Linked DNA regions of Rhodobacter capsulatus SB 1003. The protein of the gene in region 1 binds, or shares a complex with, the protein of each later gene. Links are inferred from orthologs where the notes say so. Each region holds a gene or a part of one and is shown in the gene's direction. Other genes may lie near its edges.

Region 1 (8,056 bases):
CGTGCTGCCGACCTACACCCGTGCCCCCCTCGCCTTCGTGCGCGGCGAGGGCTCCTGGCTTTGGACCGCGGATGGCAGCCGATATCTGGATCTGGGCGCCGGGATCGCGGTCAATGCGCTGGGCCATGCCGCGCCCGACCTTGTGGCGACGCTGACCGAACAGGCGGGCAAGCTCTGGCATGTCTCGAACCTTTACCGGATCCCGGAACAGGAACGGCTGGCCGACATGCTGGTGGCCAAGACCTTCGCCGATACCGTCTTCTTCACCAATTCGGGGACCGAGGCCTGCGAACTCGCGGTGAAGATGGTGCGCAAGCATTTCTACGACAAGGGCCAGCCGGAGCGGACCGAGATCCTGACCTTCTCGGGCGCCTTCCACGGCCGGTCTTCGGCCGCGATCGCCGCGGCGGGGACGGAAAAGATGGTCAAGGGCTTCGGCCCGCTGCTGCCCGGCTTCGTCCATCTGCCCTGGGGCGACCTTGACGCGGTGAAAGCCGCCGTCACCGAAACCACGGCGGCGATCCTGATCGAACCCATTCAGGGCGAAGGCGGCATCCGCCCCGCGCCCGAGGGCTTCCTGCGCGCGCTGCGCGAAATCTGCGACGAAACCGGCACGCTTCTGGTCTTTGACGAGGTGCAATGCGGCGTCGCGCGGACCGGCAAGCTGTTCGCGCATGAATGGGCGGGCGTCACGCCGGATGTGATGATGGTGGCCAAGGGCATCGGCGGCGGCTTCCCCTTGGGCGCGGTGCTGGCCACCGAAGACGCGGCTTCGGGGATGATCGCGGGCACGCATGGCTCGACCTATGGCGGCAACCCGCTGGGCTGTGCCATCGGCGCGAAGATGATCGAGATCGTCACCGCGCCGGGCTTTCTGGACGAGGTCAGCCGCAAGGCGGGCTTCCTGCGCCAGTGGCTCGAAGGTCTTGTCGCCGCCCATCCCGACATCTTTGAGGAGGTGCGCGGTCAGGGCCTGATGCTGGGCCTGCGGCTCAAGCTGCCGCCCGGGGATGTGGTCAAGGCGGCCTATGCGCAGAACCTGCTGACCGTGCCCGCGGCCGATAATGTGCTGCGGCTTCTGCCCGCGCTGACCATCTCCGAAGACGACATGGCCGAGGCCGTCCGCCGCCTTGATGCCGCCGCCGCTTCGCTCGAAACCCAACCGGCCTGATTTATCTTGCCACAAATATCCCGGGGGTCCGGGGGCAGAGCCCCCGGCCGCTCGGCAAGGAAACCGACATGACCCATTTTCTTGACATCCACACCACCAGCCCGGCCGATCTGCGCTCGATGATCGACAGCGCCCGCGCGATGAAGACCGCCCGCCTCGGCCGCCCGAAAGGCGCGCTCGATGACGATCAGCCGCTGGCGGGCTGCATGGTGGCGCTGATTTTCGAAAAACCCTCGACCCGGACCCGCGTCAGCTTCGATGTCGGCGTGCGGCAGATGGGCGGGCAGACCATGGTGCTCTCGGGCAAGGAAATGCAGCTGGGCCATGGCGAGACCATCGCCGACACCGCCCGGGTGCTGTCGCGCTATGTGGATCTGATCATGATCCGCACCTTCGAAGAGGCGACGCTGCTCGAGATGGCGGAATATGCCTCGGTTCCCGTCATCAACGGGCTGACGAACCGCACCCATCCCTGCCAGATCATGGCCGACATCATGACCTATGAGGAACACCGCGGCCCCATTGCCGGGCGCAAGGTGGTCTGGTCGGGCGACGGCAACAATGTCTGTGCCAGCTTCCTGCAGGCGGCGGGGCAGTTCGGGTTCGATTTGACCTTCACCGGGCCGCAGGCGCTTGATCCCGAACGCGACTGGATCGAGTTTGCGCGCTCCAAGGGGGTGAATGTGGTGATCGAGCGCGATCCGGCCAAGGCGGTCGAAGGCGCCGATCTGGTCGTCACCGACACCTGGGTCAGCATGCACGACCCGGAATCGGCCAAGGAACGCCGCCACAACCAGCTGCGCCCCTATCAGGTGAACGAGACGCTGATGGCCAAGGCGAAACCCGATGCGCTTTTCATGCATTGCCTGCCCGCGCATCGCAATGACGAGGCGACCAGCGCCGTGATGGACGGGCCGCATTCGGTGATCTTCGACGAGGCGGAGAACCGGCTGCATGCGCAAAAGGCGATCATGCGCTGGGCTTTGGGCAAGTGAAGGCTGGGGGTTTGCCCCCAGACCCCCAGGATATTTATGGCAAGATGAAAGGCACGGCGATGGGCAAGACCGCGCTTCTGATCATCGACATGCAAAGCGAGATGCAGGCGCGGCTTGATGCGGGCCGCGCCGCGGTGAACCGTGAGGCCGGGGCGGCGATTGCGGCCTTGGCCGGGGCCTGTCGGGCGAAGGGCGTGGCGGTGGTGCATGTGCGCCATCACGATGCGGGTCCCGCCTCGCCCCTTCACCCGGATGCGCCCGGGGCGCAGCCGATGCCCTGTGACGCGGCCTTGCCCGGCGAGGCGGTGTTCCTCAAATCCACGTCCTCGGCCTTTGCCTCGACCGATCTGGCGGCGCATCTGCGCGGGCAGGGGATCGACCGGCTGATCATCACCGGTGCGGTGCTGGGCTTTTGCGTCACCTCGACCGTGCGCGCGGCTGCCGATCTGGGCTTTGCGGTGATCTTGCCGCGCGATGCCTGTCTGGGCTTCGATCTGCCGGGGATGGGACTTTCGGCCGAGGAGATCGCCCGGGTCAGTTTCGGTCTGCTGGGCGCCGATTTCGCCACCCTGACCACGACGCCCGAGGTGATCGCCAGCCTTTAGGTGCCGCGCGGTTTCGCCCGCGTCGTCGGGGCGGCCTCGCGCGGGTTTTCCGGCCAGGGGTGGCGCGGATAGCGGCCGCGCATTTCCTTGCGGACCTCGGCATAGGACCCGTCCCAGAAGCCGGGCAGGTCCATCGTCACCTGAATCGGCTTGCCCCCGGGCGAGAGCAGTTCGATCCGGAGCGGATGCCGCTTCGGCCCGACCGAGGGATGTACGGTGACCCCATACATCTCGGGCAGTTTCACCTCGATCGTCGGCACCTCGGCGCCATAGTCGATCGGCACGCGCCGCCCGAGCGGCGTTTCGAAATGACCCGGCACAAGCCGGTCAAGCTCTGCCATCTGGCCCCAGTCAAGCTGGGCACGCAAAGCCTCGGTCAGGTCAAGATTGCGCAGATCCGTCTCGGTCCGGGCCTTTTTCAGCCAGGGCAGCAGCGCTTCCGACCCCAGAAGCGCTCCATCGGAAAGGTCGGGCAGATCGACGCCATCGGCGCGCAGGATATCGACGCGGGCGCGAAAACGCGCGGCGCCGGGCGAAAGCGTCAGGCCGATCTGGCGCAGACCATCAAGCGCGCCGCGGGCCATCGCCTCGGGCGGGGCCTCGGGCCAGTGCCGGTCTTCCAGCGCCAGCGCGCCGAAACGCTCTTGCCGCCGGGCGACCACGCGACCCTCGCGCTTGCTCCATTCGCACAGATCGACCCAGGTGATGCGCTCGCCGTAAAGACGGCGCAGCTCGGCATCGGCAAGCGCAAGCCCCTGCCGCACCCGGGCCTCGCGCGGGTCGCCATCCAGATCCGAGGCGACGAGAAGGCGGTGCTTGCCCAGACCATCGGCCTCGTCCACCACCGCGCCCTTGCCGCCGGAAAGCACGTAACGGGCGGCATCGCCCTTGCGGCGCAGCCCGATCCGGTCGGGATAGGCCAGGGCCAGCATCTCGGCCGGGGAATGGCGCGCGCTGACCGGATCGACCATGCGGGCCAGGCGTTTCGCCTCCAGACGGATGCGTTCCACCGTGCCGCGGTGCAGCTGGCCGGGGTGGTCGGCCTCAAACCGGCCCGGGTTGGCGATGGCCGAGAGGCGCAGGGTCAGATCGGCCGAGGCGCCGCGGATCGGGTCGCGGTCTTCCAAAAGCGCGGCCAAGGTCGCGGCCTCGGGGCCTGCCGTCACCAGCATATGGGCGAGACGCGGATGCAGCGGCAGGGCAGCGAGCGCCTTGCCGTGCGGCGTGATCCGGCCGCCCGTCAGTGCACCGAGGCTTTCCAGCAGCGCCCGCGCCTCGGCCAAAGCCGGGCCCGGCGGCGGGGTCAGAAAGGCCAGATCCGCGCCGTCGCTGCCCCATTGCGCAAGTTCGAGCGCCAGGCCCGCCAGATCGGCCACGGCCATTTCGGGCGGCGCAAAACCGGGCAACGCGCCTTCCTCCCCCCTGGTCCAAAGCCGGTAACAGATCCCCTCGGCCACACGGCCCGCCCGGCCACGGCGCTGTTCCGCCTCGGCGCGGGAGACACGTTCGGTCACCAGCCGCGCCATGCCCGAGGCGGGATCAAACCGCAGCCGCCGGGCGCGACCGGCATCGACGACGACGCGGATATCCTGAATCGTCAGCGAGGTTTCCGCGATCGAGGTCGCCAGCACCACTTTCCGGCCATCGGCACAGGGCGCGATCGCGGCGCGTTGCGCGGCAAAGTCCATCGCGCCGAACAGCGGGCGCAGCTGCACCCCCGCGGGCAGCCGGTCGCGCAAAAGCGATTCGGTGCGGCGGATCTCGGCCTCGCCGGGCAGGAAGACCAGAACGCCGCCGGTGGTTTCGGCCAGGGCCTGCTCGACCAGCCCCGCCACGGCGGGCTCGAGCCGCATCCCCGGCGCCAAAGGCCGCCCCAGCCAGCGGGTTTCGACCGGAAAGGCCCGCCCCTCGGAGCGCAGAATCGGCGCATCCTCGAGCAGCGCGGCGACCGGCGCGGCATCGAGCGTCGCCGACATCACGACAAGCATCAGATCGGGGCGCAGCGCCGTGCGCGCCTCCCACACCAGCGCGAGGCCCAGATCGGCATTCAGCGAACGTTCGTGGAATTCGTCGAAGATCACGCAGCCGATGCCGGTCAGCTCCGGGTCGGACTGGATCATCCGGGTCAGGATGCCCTCGGTCACCACCTCGATCCGGGTCGCTTTCGAAAGCTTCGCCTCGCCGCGGATGCGGTAGCCGACGGTTTGCCCGACGCTCTCGCCCAGGGTTTCCGCCATCCGTTCGGCGGCCGCGCGGGCGGCCAGACGGCGCGGTTCCAGCATCAGGATGCGGCCCGGCACAAGATCGCGCAGCGCCAGCGGAACGCGGGTGGTCTTGCCCGCGCCCGGCGGCGCCATCAGCACCGCCCGCCCGGCGCGACGCAGGGCGTCGGCCAGATCGGGCAGCACGTCATCAATGGGAAGCGCGGTCGTCACTGCCGGGTCAGGCGGCCTTGGCCGATGATCGTGTCGGTGGCGATATCGACCACCCGCAGCCGCGAGCCGTCGCCGGTCGGCGCATAGGTGAGGGTGAAGGGAAAGCGGGTCTTTTCCGCCATTTCCTTGTCCTTGAACCCCGCGATGCGGCGGTATTCGCCGCTGCAGACGACGCCCTCGCCCTGCACCTGCGGCGCCGAGAGCGCCACCTGCGAGCGCCGCACGCCGTCGAACATCGTCACGTTCAGCTGGCAGGCCTCGGACCGGTCGACATCGCGCAGCACGGCGTAAAGCGCGGTCAGCGGATCGATCGTGCCGCTTTGCTGCGCCGGGTCGACATCGGTCGGGCGCGGCACCCGCGGCGGTTCGTGGCTGACCGAGGCGGGGGTGCCGTTCTTGTAGATCATCGTGTTCTTCGAGCGGTCATCGCCGCGCTGCGACGCCACCTCGACCGCGCGCGGGGTGAACTTGCCCTTGGCAAAGCGGCCCGAGGCGGTGGCATCGTAGCGGATCTTCTTGATCATGCCCGCAAGGCCGGTGGTCTTGACGACGCCATTGGCGGCATAGGCGCCGTCGGCAATCTTGCCGTCGATGGCCAGCTCGCCCGCCTTGATCCCCTTGAGGACGACGTCAAAAACGATGCGGTCGCTTTGATCGGCCAGCGCGGGTTGGGCCAGCGCCAGCGCAAGGCCGGTGACGATCGCGGAAAGGGGACGGGGGGGAACTGCTGTCATGGGCCTGCTCTGCGGATGCCTTCGGACTGGACATACACCGCCCGTTGAGGGCATGAAACCGAAACCGTTTCACGCCGGTTGACGATTTCGTTCGATCGGCACCGTTTCGCACAGGCCCGCCATGACCTTTTCCCCCGAGACTGCCGCCGATCTTGCCCCCCGCATCCTGGCCGGAGAGCGCCGCGCGCTGGCCCGGGCGATCACGCTGGTGGAATCGGGCCGTGCCGATCACCGGGCGCAGGCGACGGCGCTGCTCGACCGGCTGGGCACGGCGAAAAAGGCGCTGCGGATCGGCCTTTCGGGCACGCCGGGGGTGGGCAAATCGACCTTCATCGAAAGCTTCGGGATGATGCTGGTCGGGCAGGGGCACCGGGTCGCGGTGCTGGCGGTCGATCCGTCCTCGGCACGCTCGGGCGGCTCGATCCTGGGCGACAAGACCCGGATGGAGCGGCTCTCGCGCGAGCCTGCGGCTTTCATCCGCCCCTCGCCGAGCCAGGCGCAGCTGGGCGGCGTCGCCCGGCGCACCCGCGAGGCGGTCAGCCTGTGCGAGGCGGCGGGGTTCGACGTCGTGCTGATCGAGACGGTGGGCGTCGGGCAATCGGAAACGCTGGTGGCCGAAATGACCGATCTGTTCATCCTGTTGATGGCGCCTGCGGGCGGGGATGAGTTGCAGGGCGTCAAGCGCGGCATCATGGAAATGGCCGACATGATTCTGGTCAACAAGGCCGATGGCGATCTGAAACCGGCGGCCTTGCGGACGATGGCGGATTACGCGGGGGCGTTGCGGCTGTTGCGGCGCCGTCCGCAGGATCCGGCGGGCTTTCCGAAGGCGGTGGCGGTCTCGGCCCTGGCCGAGGAGGGGCTGAAGACGGCCTGGGAAGACATGCAGGCGCTGGCCGCCTGGCGGCGCGCGCAGGGGCATTTCGACCGCCGCCGGGCCGAACAGGCGCGGCACTGGTTCGAGACCGAAGTGCGCGAAGGTCTGCTGGCGCGGCTGGTGACCGACCCGGCGATTCGGGCGCGGATGCAGGCCCTGGGCAGTGCCGTGGCCGCGGGGCAGACGGCGCCCGCGGTGGCGGCGGCCGAGATGCTGGCGGCGCTGCAACGATGATGCAAACGAAAAACCCCGCCAGAGGCGGGGTTTTTGATCCGTGGATCATCCGATCACGCGGCGGCCAATCACGCCGCGGCTTGCGCCTTGGCGATGGCTTTCTTGATCTTCAGCGCATTCGCCGACAGCTCGTCATCCGAGGCTTTCGCGAGGAAAGCGTCCAGACCACCGCGGTGATCGACGGTGCGCAGGCCGGCGGCCGAAACGCGCAGCTGGAACGATTGCCCCAGCACGTCCGAGATCAGGGTGACTTCGTTCAGGTTCGGCAGAAAGCGGCGACGCGTCTTGTTGTTCGCGTGGCTGATGTTGTTGCCCGACATCGGGCCTTTGCCGGTCAGTTCGCAGACGCGCGACATGGCGTTGTTCCTTCGTTTCCTCGGGCGACGCGGCCCACTTCCAATACTGCGGGACCCGCTGCGCGCGAGGCCCGGAAATCCGTCCGCGGGGAATAGGGCCAAAGCCGCCCCGCGTCAAGCGATTCATGTGCAAAGCATCTCATCCACCCAGGCCGGAACCACCTGTGTTGCCGGGCCGTGCCGGGCCTCGTCGAAGAACCGCGTCCCCTGCGAGGGCTCGAGGTTCAGCTCGAGCGTCGCCACGCCCCCATGGCGGGCATCGGCAACGAAGCCGGCGGCCGGATAGACATTCCCCGAGGTGCCGATCGAAACGAAAAGATCGGCCGCCCGCAGCGCCGCCCAGATCTCCTCCATCCGGTAGGGCATCTCGCCGAACCAGACGATGTCGGGCCGCGTCGCGGGATGCAGGCAGCGCGGGCAGCTGTCTTGCGGTGCCATTTCGGCAGGCGCGGGCCAGCGATGGCCGCAGGCGGCGCACAGCGCCCCCGCCAGCGTGCCATGCATGTGAATCAGGTTTTGCGTCCCCGCCCGTTCGTGCAGGTCGTCGACATTTTGTGTCACCACCAGCAGCTGATGAGCCCCTGCGGCTTCAAGTCGCGCCAGGGCCAGATGGGCGGCATTGGGCAGGGCCGCCGCGGCCGCCGCGCGG
Region 2 (6,411 bases), 2.3 Mb from region 1 along the record:
GGCATATCGGCAGAAAATCGCCTATTTCGGCGGGGTTTTTGCCCGCGCCTCTGGCAATGCGGCATCGGCGCCCCATATCGGGATGCAGATGGCGTGTTTCGAAGCCGCGCCGTCCAACCTCCATGTTAGTGTCTTGGGGTCGCGGCCCGGCGTTTTCGTCGGGCCGCGCCTTTGGCTCCGCGCAACCGGGCCGGATGGGCGAAGCCTTGCCGATGCGGCCGTCGCCTGGTCTTCCAAGCGGAACTATCCGTTGTGCTGGCGCGTTTCTGCGCTAGATTCTGGGGTAATCATAACCCCTGTCGGAGGCAGATACTCATGCGCAGCACTTCCCTTCTTCTCGCTCTCGTGGCGGCTTCGGCGCTTGCCGGCTGCATGGAAACCCAAGGTCAGCGCGCCCTTGCCGGCGGCGCGGCCGGGGCGATCATCGCCGATGCGGCCGACCAGAACATGGTTGCCGGGGCCGCGCTTGGCGCGCTGGCCGGTGGGGCGACCTGCAACGCCGGTATCGGCGGTCCCTGCTACTGAGCCGGGCCACATCCACCCGCCTGCGCGGGTCGTCACTGCATGCCGCCACCGAGGGTTCCCCCCTCGGTGGCGTTTCGTTTCGCCCGCCTTGACGGCACATGACATCACGAAAGGGGGCGCGGGCCAATCCGCGCCCGGAGGAAGGGACTGACCATGTTCAAGAAAATCCTGATCGCCTGCCGCGTCATCAAATCGGCGCGCAAGATGGGCATCAAGACGGTGGCCGTCTATTCCGATGCCGATGCGCAGGCGCTGCATGTGAAAATGGCCGACGAGGCCGTCCACATCGGTCCGCCGCCCGCGAACCAGTCCTATATCGTGATCGACAAGATCATGGACGCCATCCGCCAGACCGGCGCCGAAGCCGTCCACCCGGGCTATGGCTTCCTGTCGGAACGGATGGATTTCGCCGCCGCGCTGGAAAAGGAAGGCGTGATCTTCGTCGGACCGCCCAGCCCCGCGATCGAGGCGATGGGCGACAAGATCACCTCGAAGAAACTGGCGCAGGAAGCCGGTGTTTCGACCGTTCCGGGCTACATGGGCCTGATTGCGGATGCCGATGAAGCGGTGAAGATCTCCGATCAGATCGGCTATCCCGTCATGATCAAGGCCTCGGCGGGCGGCGGCGGCAAGGGCATGCGGATTGCCTGGAACGCCGAGGAAGCGCGTGAAGGCTTCCAGTCCTCGAAGAACGAAGCCGCGGCGTCCTTTGGCGATGACCGCATCTTCATCGAGAAATTCGTGACGCAACCGCGCCACATCGAAATTCAGGTGCTGGCCGATCAGCACGGCAATTGCGTCTATCTGAACGAGCGCGAATGCTCGATCCAGCGCCGCAACCAGAAGGTCATCGAAGAGGCGCCCTCGCCCTTCCTTGATCCCGCCACCCGCAAGGCGATGGGCGAACAGGCCTGCGCGCTGGCAAAAGCGGTGGGCTACACCAGCGCGGGCACGGTCGAATTCATCGTCGACGGCAACCGCAACTTCTACTTCCTTGAAATGAACACCCGTCTGCAGGTGGAACATCCGGTCACCGAACTGATCACCGGCATCGACCTGGTGGAAATGATGATCCGCGTCGCCGCCGGTGAACCCTTGCCCTTCAAGCAGGAAGATATCGGCATCAACGGCTGGGCGATGGAAAGCCGCCTTTACGCCGAGGATCCCTATCGCAACTTCCTGCCCTCGATCGGGCGGCTGACGAAATACCAGCCCCCGGTCGAAGGGCCGACCGCTTCGGGCGGGATCGTGCGCAACGACACCGGCGTCTATGAGGGCGGCGAGATCTCGATGTATTACGACCCGATGATCGCGAAGCTTTGCACCTGGGGTCCGACCCGCGAAGCCGCGATCGAGGAAATGCGGCTGGCGCTGGATACGTTCGAGGTCGAGGGCATCGGCCACAACCTGCCGTTCTGCGCCGCGGTGATGGATCACGACCGCTTCGTCGAGGGCTCGATCACCACGGCCTTCATCGCCGAGGAATATCCCGAGGGCTTCCAGGGCGTGCAGCTGGGCGAGGTCATGCTCAAGCGCGTCGCCGCCGCCACCGCCGCGATGAACCGCGTCGCGGAAATCCGTCGCACCAAGATTTCGGGCACGCTGGGCAACCACGAGCGCCGGGTCGGCGATGACTGGGTGGTCAGCCTGCAGGGCGAAAGCTTCGCGCTGAAGATCGCCGCCGACAAGGCGGGCTCGACCGTGACCTTTGCCGATGGCACCGCGCTGCGCGTCGAAAGCGACTGGACGCCCGGCAAGTCGCTGGCGAAGCTGACGGTGGGCGGCGAGCCCCTGGTGCTGAAGGTCGGCAAGATCCCGATGGGCTTCCGCATCCGGGTGCGCGGCGCCGATCTGAAGGTGCATGTCCGCACCCCGCGCCAGCATGATCTGGCGGCGCTGATGCCGGAGAAACTGCCGCCGGACACCTCGAAATTCCTGCTTTGCCCGATGCCCGGCCTGATCGTGAAGATCTCGGTCGAGGAGGGGCAGGAAGTGCAGGAAGGTCAGGCGCTGGCCACGGTCGAGGCGATGAAGATGGAAAACATCCTCAAGGCCGAGCGCAAGGGCGTGGTGAAAAAGATCAACTGCGCGGCCGGTGCCTCGCTGAAGGTCGATGACATCATCATGGAATTCGAATGAGGCCGGGGGCTTCCCTGCCAAAGACCTGAACGGACCGGCCGGGAGGGGGGCGCCCCCCCCGGCCTTCGCTCCCCGAAACGAGGCTCGCACATGACCGACAAGATTGAGGGCTGGCGCAAGCTGGCCGAAAAGGAACTCAAGGGCCGCGCGCCCGAGAGCCTGACCTGGAACACGCTCGAAGGGATCGCGGTCAAGCCGCTTTACACCGAAGCGGACACCGCCGACCTGCCGCATATGGGCACGCTGCCGGGCATCGCCCCGTTCACCCGCGGCGTGCGGGCGACGATGTATGCGGGCCGTCCCTGGACGATCCGGCAATATGCGGGCTTCTCGACCGCCGAGGAGAGCAACGCCTTTTACCGCAAGGCGCTGGCGGCGGGGCAACAGGGCGTCTCGGTCGCCTTCGACCTGGCCACCCACCGCGGCTATGACAGCGACCACCCCCGCGTCGTCGGCGATGTCGGCAAGGCCGGCGTGGCGATCGATTCGGTCGAGGACATGAAGATCCTGTTCGACGGCATTCCGCTGGAAAAGGTCTCGGTCTCGATGACGATGAACGGCGCGGTGATCCCGATTCTGGCGAACTTCATCGTCACCGGCGAGGAACAGGGCGTGGACCGCAGCCTGCTGTCGGGCACGATCCAGAACGACATCCTCAAGGAATTCATGGTCCGCAACACCTATATCTATCCGCCCGAGCCCTCGATGCGGATCATTGCGGATATCATCGAATACACCTCGAAAGAGATGCCGAAGTTCAACTCGATCTCGATTTCCGGCTATCACATGCAGGAAGCGGGCGCGAACCTGGTGCAGGAGCTGGCCTATACGCTGGCCGACGGGCGCGAATATGTGCGCGCGGCGCTGGCGCGCGGCATGAACGTCGATGATTTCGCCGGGCGTCTGTCGTTCTTCTTCGCCATCGGCATGAACTTCTTCATGGAGGCGGCGAAGCTGCGGGCGGCGCGGCTGCTGTGGCACCGGATCATGTCGGAATTCGAGCCGAAGAAACCCGGCTCGCTGATGCTGCGGACGCACTGCCAGACCTCGGGCGTGTCGTTGCAGGAACAGGACCCCTACAACAACGTCATCCGCACGGCTTACGAGGCGATGTCGGCGGCGCTGGGCGGCACGCAGTCGCTGCACACGAACGCGCTTGACGAGGCGATCGCGCTGCCGACCGAATTTTCGGCCCGGATCGCGCGCAACACCCAGATCATCCTGCAGGAAGAGACCGGCGTCACCAAGGTCGTCGATCCGCTGGCGGGCAGCTATTATGTCGAGGCGCTGACGGCGGAGCTGGCCGACAAGGCCTGGGCGCTGATCGAGGAAGTCGAGGCGATGGGCGGCATGACCAAGGCCGTGGCCACCGGCATGCCGAAGCTGCGCATCGAGGAATCGGCGGCACGGCGTCAGGCGGCGATCGACCGCGGCGAGGATGTGATCGTTGGCGTGAACAAATATCGTCTGGCCAAGGAAGACCCGATCGACATTCTCGACATCGACAACGTGGCGGTGCGGGAAAGCCAGATCGCCCGGCTGACGCAGATGCGCTCGAGCCGCGACGAAGCCAAATGTGCGGCCGCTCTGGCCGAAATCACCCGGCGCGCGAAAGAGGGGGGCAACCTTCTGGAAGCGGCCGTCGATGCGGCCCGGGCCCGGGCCTCGGTGGGGGAGATCTCGATGGCGATGGAAGAAATCTTTGGCCGTCACCGCGCCGAGGTGAAGACGCTTTCGGGCGTCTATGGCGCGGCCTACGAGGGCGATGCGGGCTTTGCGCAGATCCAGGCCGATGTGGACGCCTTTGCCGAAGCCGAGGGGCGGCGTCCGCGGATGCTCGTCGTGAAGATGGGGCAGGACGGTCACGACCGCGGTGCCAAGGTGATCGCGACGGCTTTCGCCGATATCGGCTTTGACGTCGATGTGGGCACGCTGTTCCAGACCCCCGAGGAAGCGGCGCAGGATGCGGTCGACAACGACGTGCACGTGGTCGGCATTTCCTCGCTGGCGGCCGGTCACAAGACGCTGGCGCCGAAGCTGATCGAGGCGCTGAAGGAAAAGGGCGCCGAGGATATCCTGGTGATCTGCGGCGGGGTGATTCCGCAGCAGGATTATGATTTCCTGAAAGCGGCCGGGGTGAAGGCGATCTTCGGGCCGGGCACCAACATTCCGGCGGCGGCGCGCGAGATCCTGGATCTGATCCGCGCGGCGCGGGGCTGACACGGGGCAGCTGACACGGGGCAGGGGGGCGCTGCCCCCCGCCTTTGGCCCCCCGGGATATTTTGGGCAAGATTACTGAAAAAGGCGCTCCGCGAGGGGCGCCTTTGACCTTTGTGCGGGGCTTATTCGGCCGCGTCCATCGGCGCGGCATTGAGCAGCGCAAAGCCCTGCGGCCCGAGCCGGTCATAAAGCGAGATCTGCGTTTCGAGGAAATCGACGTGGCCTTCCTCGTCGGTGATCAGGCTTTCGAAGATGTTCTTCGAGACGATGTCGCCCACCTCGGCGCAGTAATCGCGCGCCTCGCGGTAAAGCTTCAGCGCGTCATGTTCCCCCGCCAGATCGCATTCGAGCGTCTCGCGCGGGCCCTCGCCGATGCGCAGCGGGTCAAGCTTCTGCAGGTTCGGATGGCCTTCAAGGAACAGGATCCGGGCGATGATCTTGTCGGCATGGCCCATTTCCTCGATCGATTCCTCGCGGCTTTTCTTCGCCATCTTGGCGAGGCCCCAGTCCTCCTGCAGCCGGAAATGCACCCAATATTGCGAAATCGCGGTCAGTTCCGACCGCAGTGCCGCATTGAGAAACTCGATGACCTTTGCGTCGCCTTTCATGGCTGCGTCCTTTCCCTGTTGTTACATGCGCAGGTTGCGCAGCTCCGCCGGAACCTGCGCAACTTCTGCGGGCACGCCAAGATTGGCATTTTCCTGCATCGTGGCAAGGAAAAGCGGCATGCAGCCGCCACAATCCGCCCGTTTGCCCAAGGCGCGGTAAATCTTGCCCGGGGTGATCAGCGCGAAGCGGTCCGAGGCCCGCATCCAGTCGATGGCGGCATGGATGTCGCGATGGGTGATGTGCTGGCAGTGACAGACGATCATGGGGCCTCCGTTGCGAAATTACCTAGCGAAACAGTCGGAAAAGTCAATCCGAGTCTTTTTCTTGGGTAACGGATGGCCCGGAGGTTGCGGCAAGGCGCAGCGGTTTCCTTGCGGCGAAACTTGCGCTAGGAAGCGGCAACGGAAAGACCAACGAGAAAGGCTTGCAATGTCCGTTTCCATGCTTTCCACTTTCGTCAAGCCGATGCACCCCGAGGGGCGCAAATTCGTCGCCATCGCGGCGGCGATCACGGTGGCTCTGTTTCTGCTGTGGGAGCCGCTGGGCTGGATCGGCACCGGCCTGACGATCTGGGTTTATTATTTCTTCCGCGATCCGCCGCGGGTGACGCCCGCGCGCGAGGGGCTGATGATCTCCCCCGCCGACGGGGTGGTGTCCTTGCTGCAACCCGCGGTGCCGCCGGCGGAGCTGGGTCTGGGCGATCAACCCATGACCCGGGTTTCGGTCTTCATGTCGGTCTTCAACTGCCATGTGAACCGGCTGCCGCTGGCGGGGCGGATCACCAAGGTCGCCTATCACAAGGGGCTGTTCCTGAACGCTTCGCTCGACAAGGCGTCGCTTGACAACGAACGCAACGGGCTGGCGGTCGAGACGGCTTCGGGGCAGCGCTACGGCGTGGTGCAGATCGCGGGGCTCGTC

Evidence for each region.
Region 2: the proteins of meaB (region 1) and scpA are in contact, whole or in part, in a crystal structure (PDB 8DPB), measured with the Methylorubrum extorquens proteins. The link is inferred for Rhodobacter capsulatus SB 1003 from one-to-one orthologs. Residues at the interface, in SOR26638.1 of Methylorubrum extorquens: Arg20, Ala21, Ala24, Arg25, Thr28, Ser32, Arg33, Arg34, His37, Thr98, Gly99, Gly100, Ser101, Ile102, Leu103, Lys106, Thr107, Ala110, Ala113, Ile114, Asp115, Arg116, Ala118, Phe119, Ile120, Arg121, Pro122, Pro124; in SOR27001.1 of Methylorubrum extorquens: Glu577, Glu578, Asn579, Asp580, Gly581, Arg582, Arg583, Arg585, His596, Ala604, Ser605, Ala608, Asp609, Gly611, Phe612, Asp613, Val614, Asp615, Ile616, Gly617, Pro618, Leu619, Glu625, Arg628, Gln629, Val631, Glu632, Asn633, Asp634, Glu661.

Annotation. Positions count from the first base shown.
Region 1 is NC_014034.1:3,322,649-3,330,704, reverse strand. What follows is about bases 5,068-8,056. They hold meaB (methylmalonyl Co-A mutase-associated GTPase MeaB), read left to right. Parts: upstream 5,068-6,061; coding sequence 6,062-7,051; downstream 7,052-8,056. Other genes in these bases: RCAP_RS15455 (NAD-dependent deacylase), read right to left, coding at 7,531-8,056; rpmB (50S ribosomal protein L28), read right to left, coding at 7,120-7,407; RCAP_RS15470 (DUF3108 domain-containing protein), read right to left, coding at 5,203-5,940; hrpB (ATP-dependent helicase HrpB), read right to left, coding at 5,068-5,206. Outside these bases: RCAP_RS15490 (aspartate aminotransferase family protein), read left to right, coding at 1-1,171; argF (ornithine carbamoyltransferase), read left to right, coding at 1,240-2,166; RCAP_RS15480 (isochorismatase family protein), read left to right, coding at 2,211-2,771; more of hrpB, read right to left, coding at 2,768-5,067. UniProt on the Escherichia coli protein: Binds and hydrolyzes GTP. Likely functions as a G-protein chaperone that assists AdoCbl cofactor delivery to the methylmalonyl-CoA mutase (MCM) ScpA and reactivation of the enzyme during catalysis.
Region 2 is NC_014034.1:996,073-1,002,483, forward strand. The notes cover bases 2,329-5,319. They hold scpA (methylmalonyl-CoA mutase), read left to right. Parts: upstream 2,329-2,754; coding sequence 2,755-4,884; downstream 4,885-5,319. Other genes in these bases: RCAP_RS04565 (acetyl-CoA carboxylase biotin carboxylase subunit), read left to right, coding at 2,329-2,664; bfr (bacterioferritin), read right to left, coding at 5,007-5,319. In the rest of the region: RCAP_RS04560 (hypothetical protein), read left to right, coding at 316-525; more of RCAP_RS04565, read left to right, coding at 679-2,328; more of bfr, read right to left, coding at 5,320-5,492; RCAP_RS04580 ((2Fe-2S)-binding protein), read right to left, coding at 5,514-5,756. UniProt on the Escherichia coli protein: Catalyzes the interconversion of succinyl-CoA and methylmalonyl-CoA. Could be part of a pathway that converts succinate to propionate.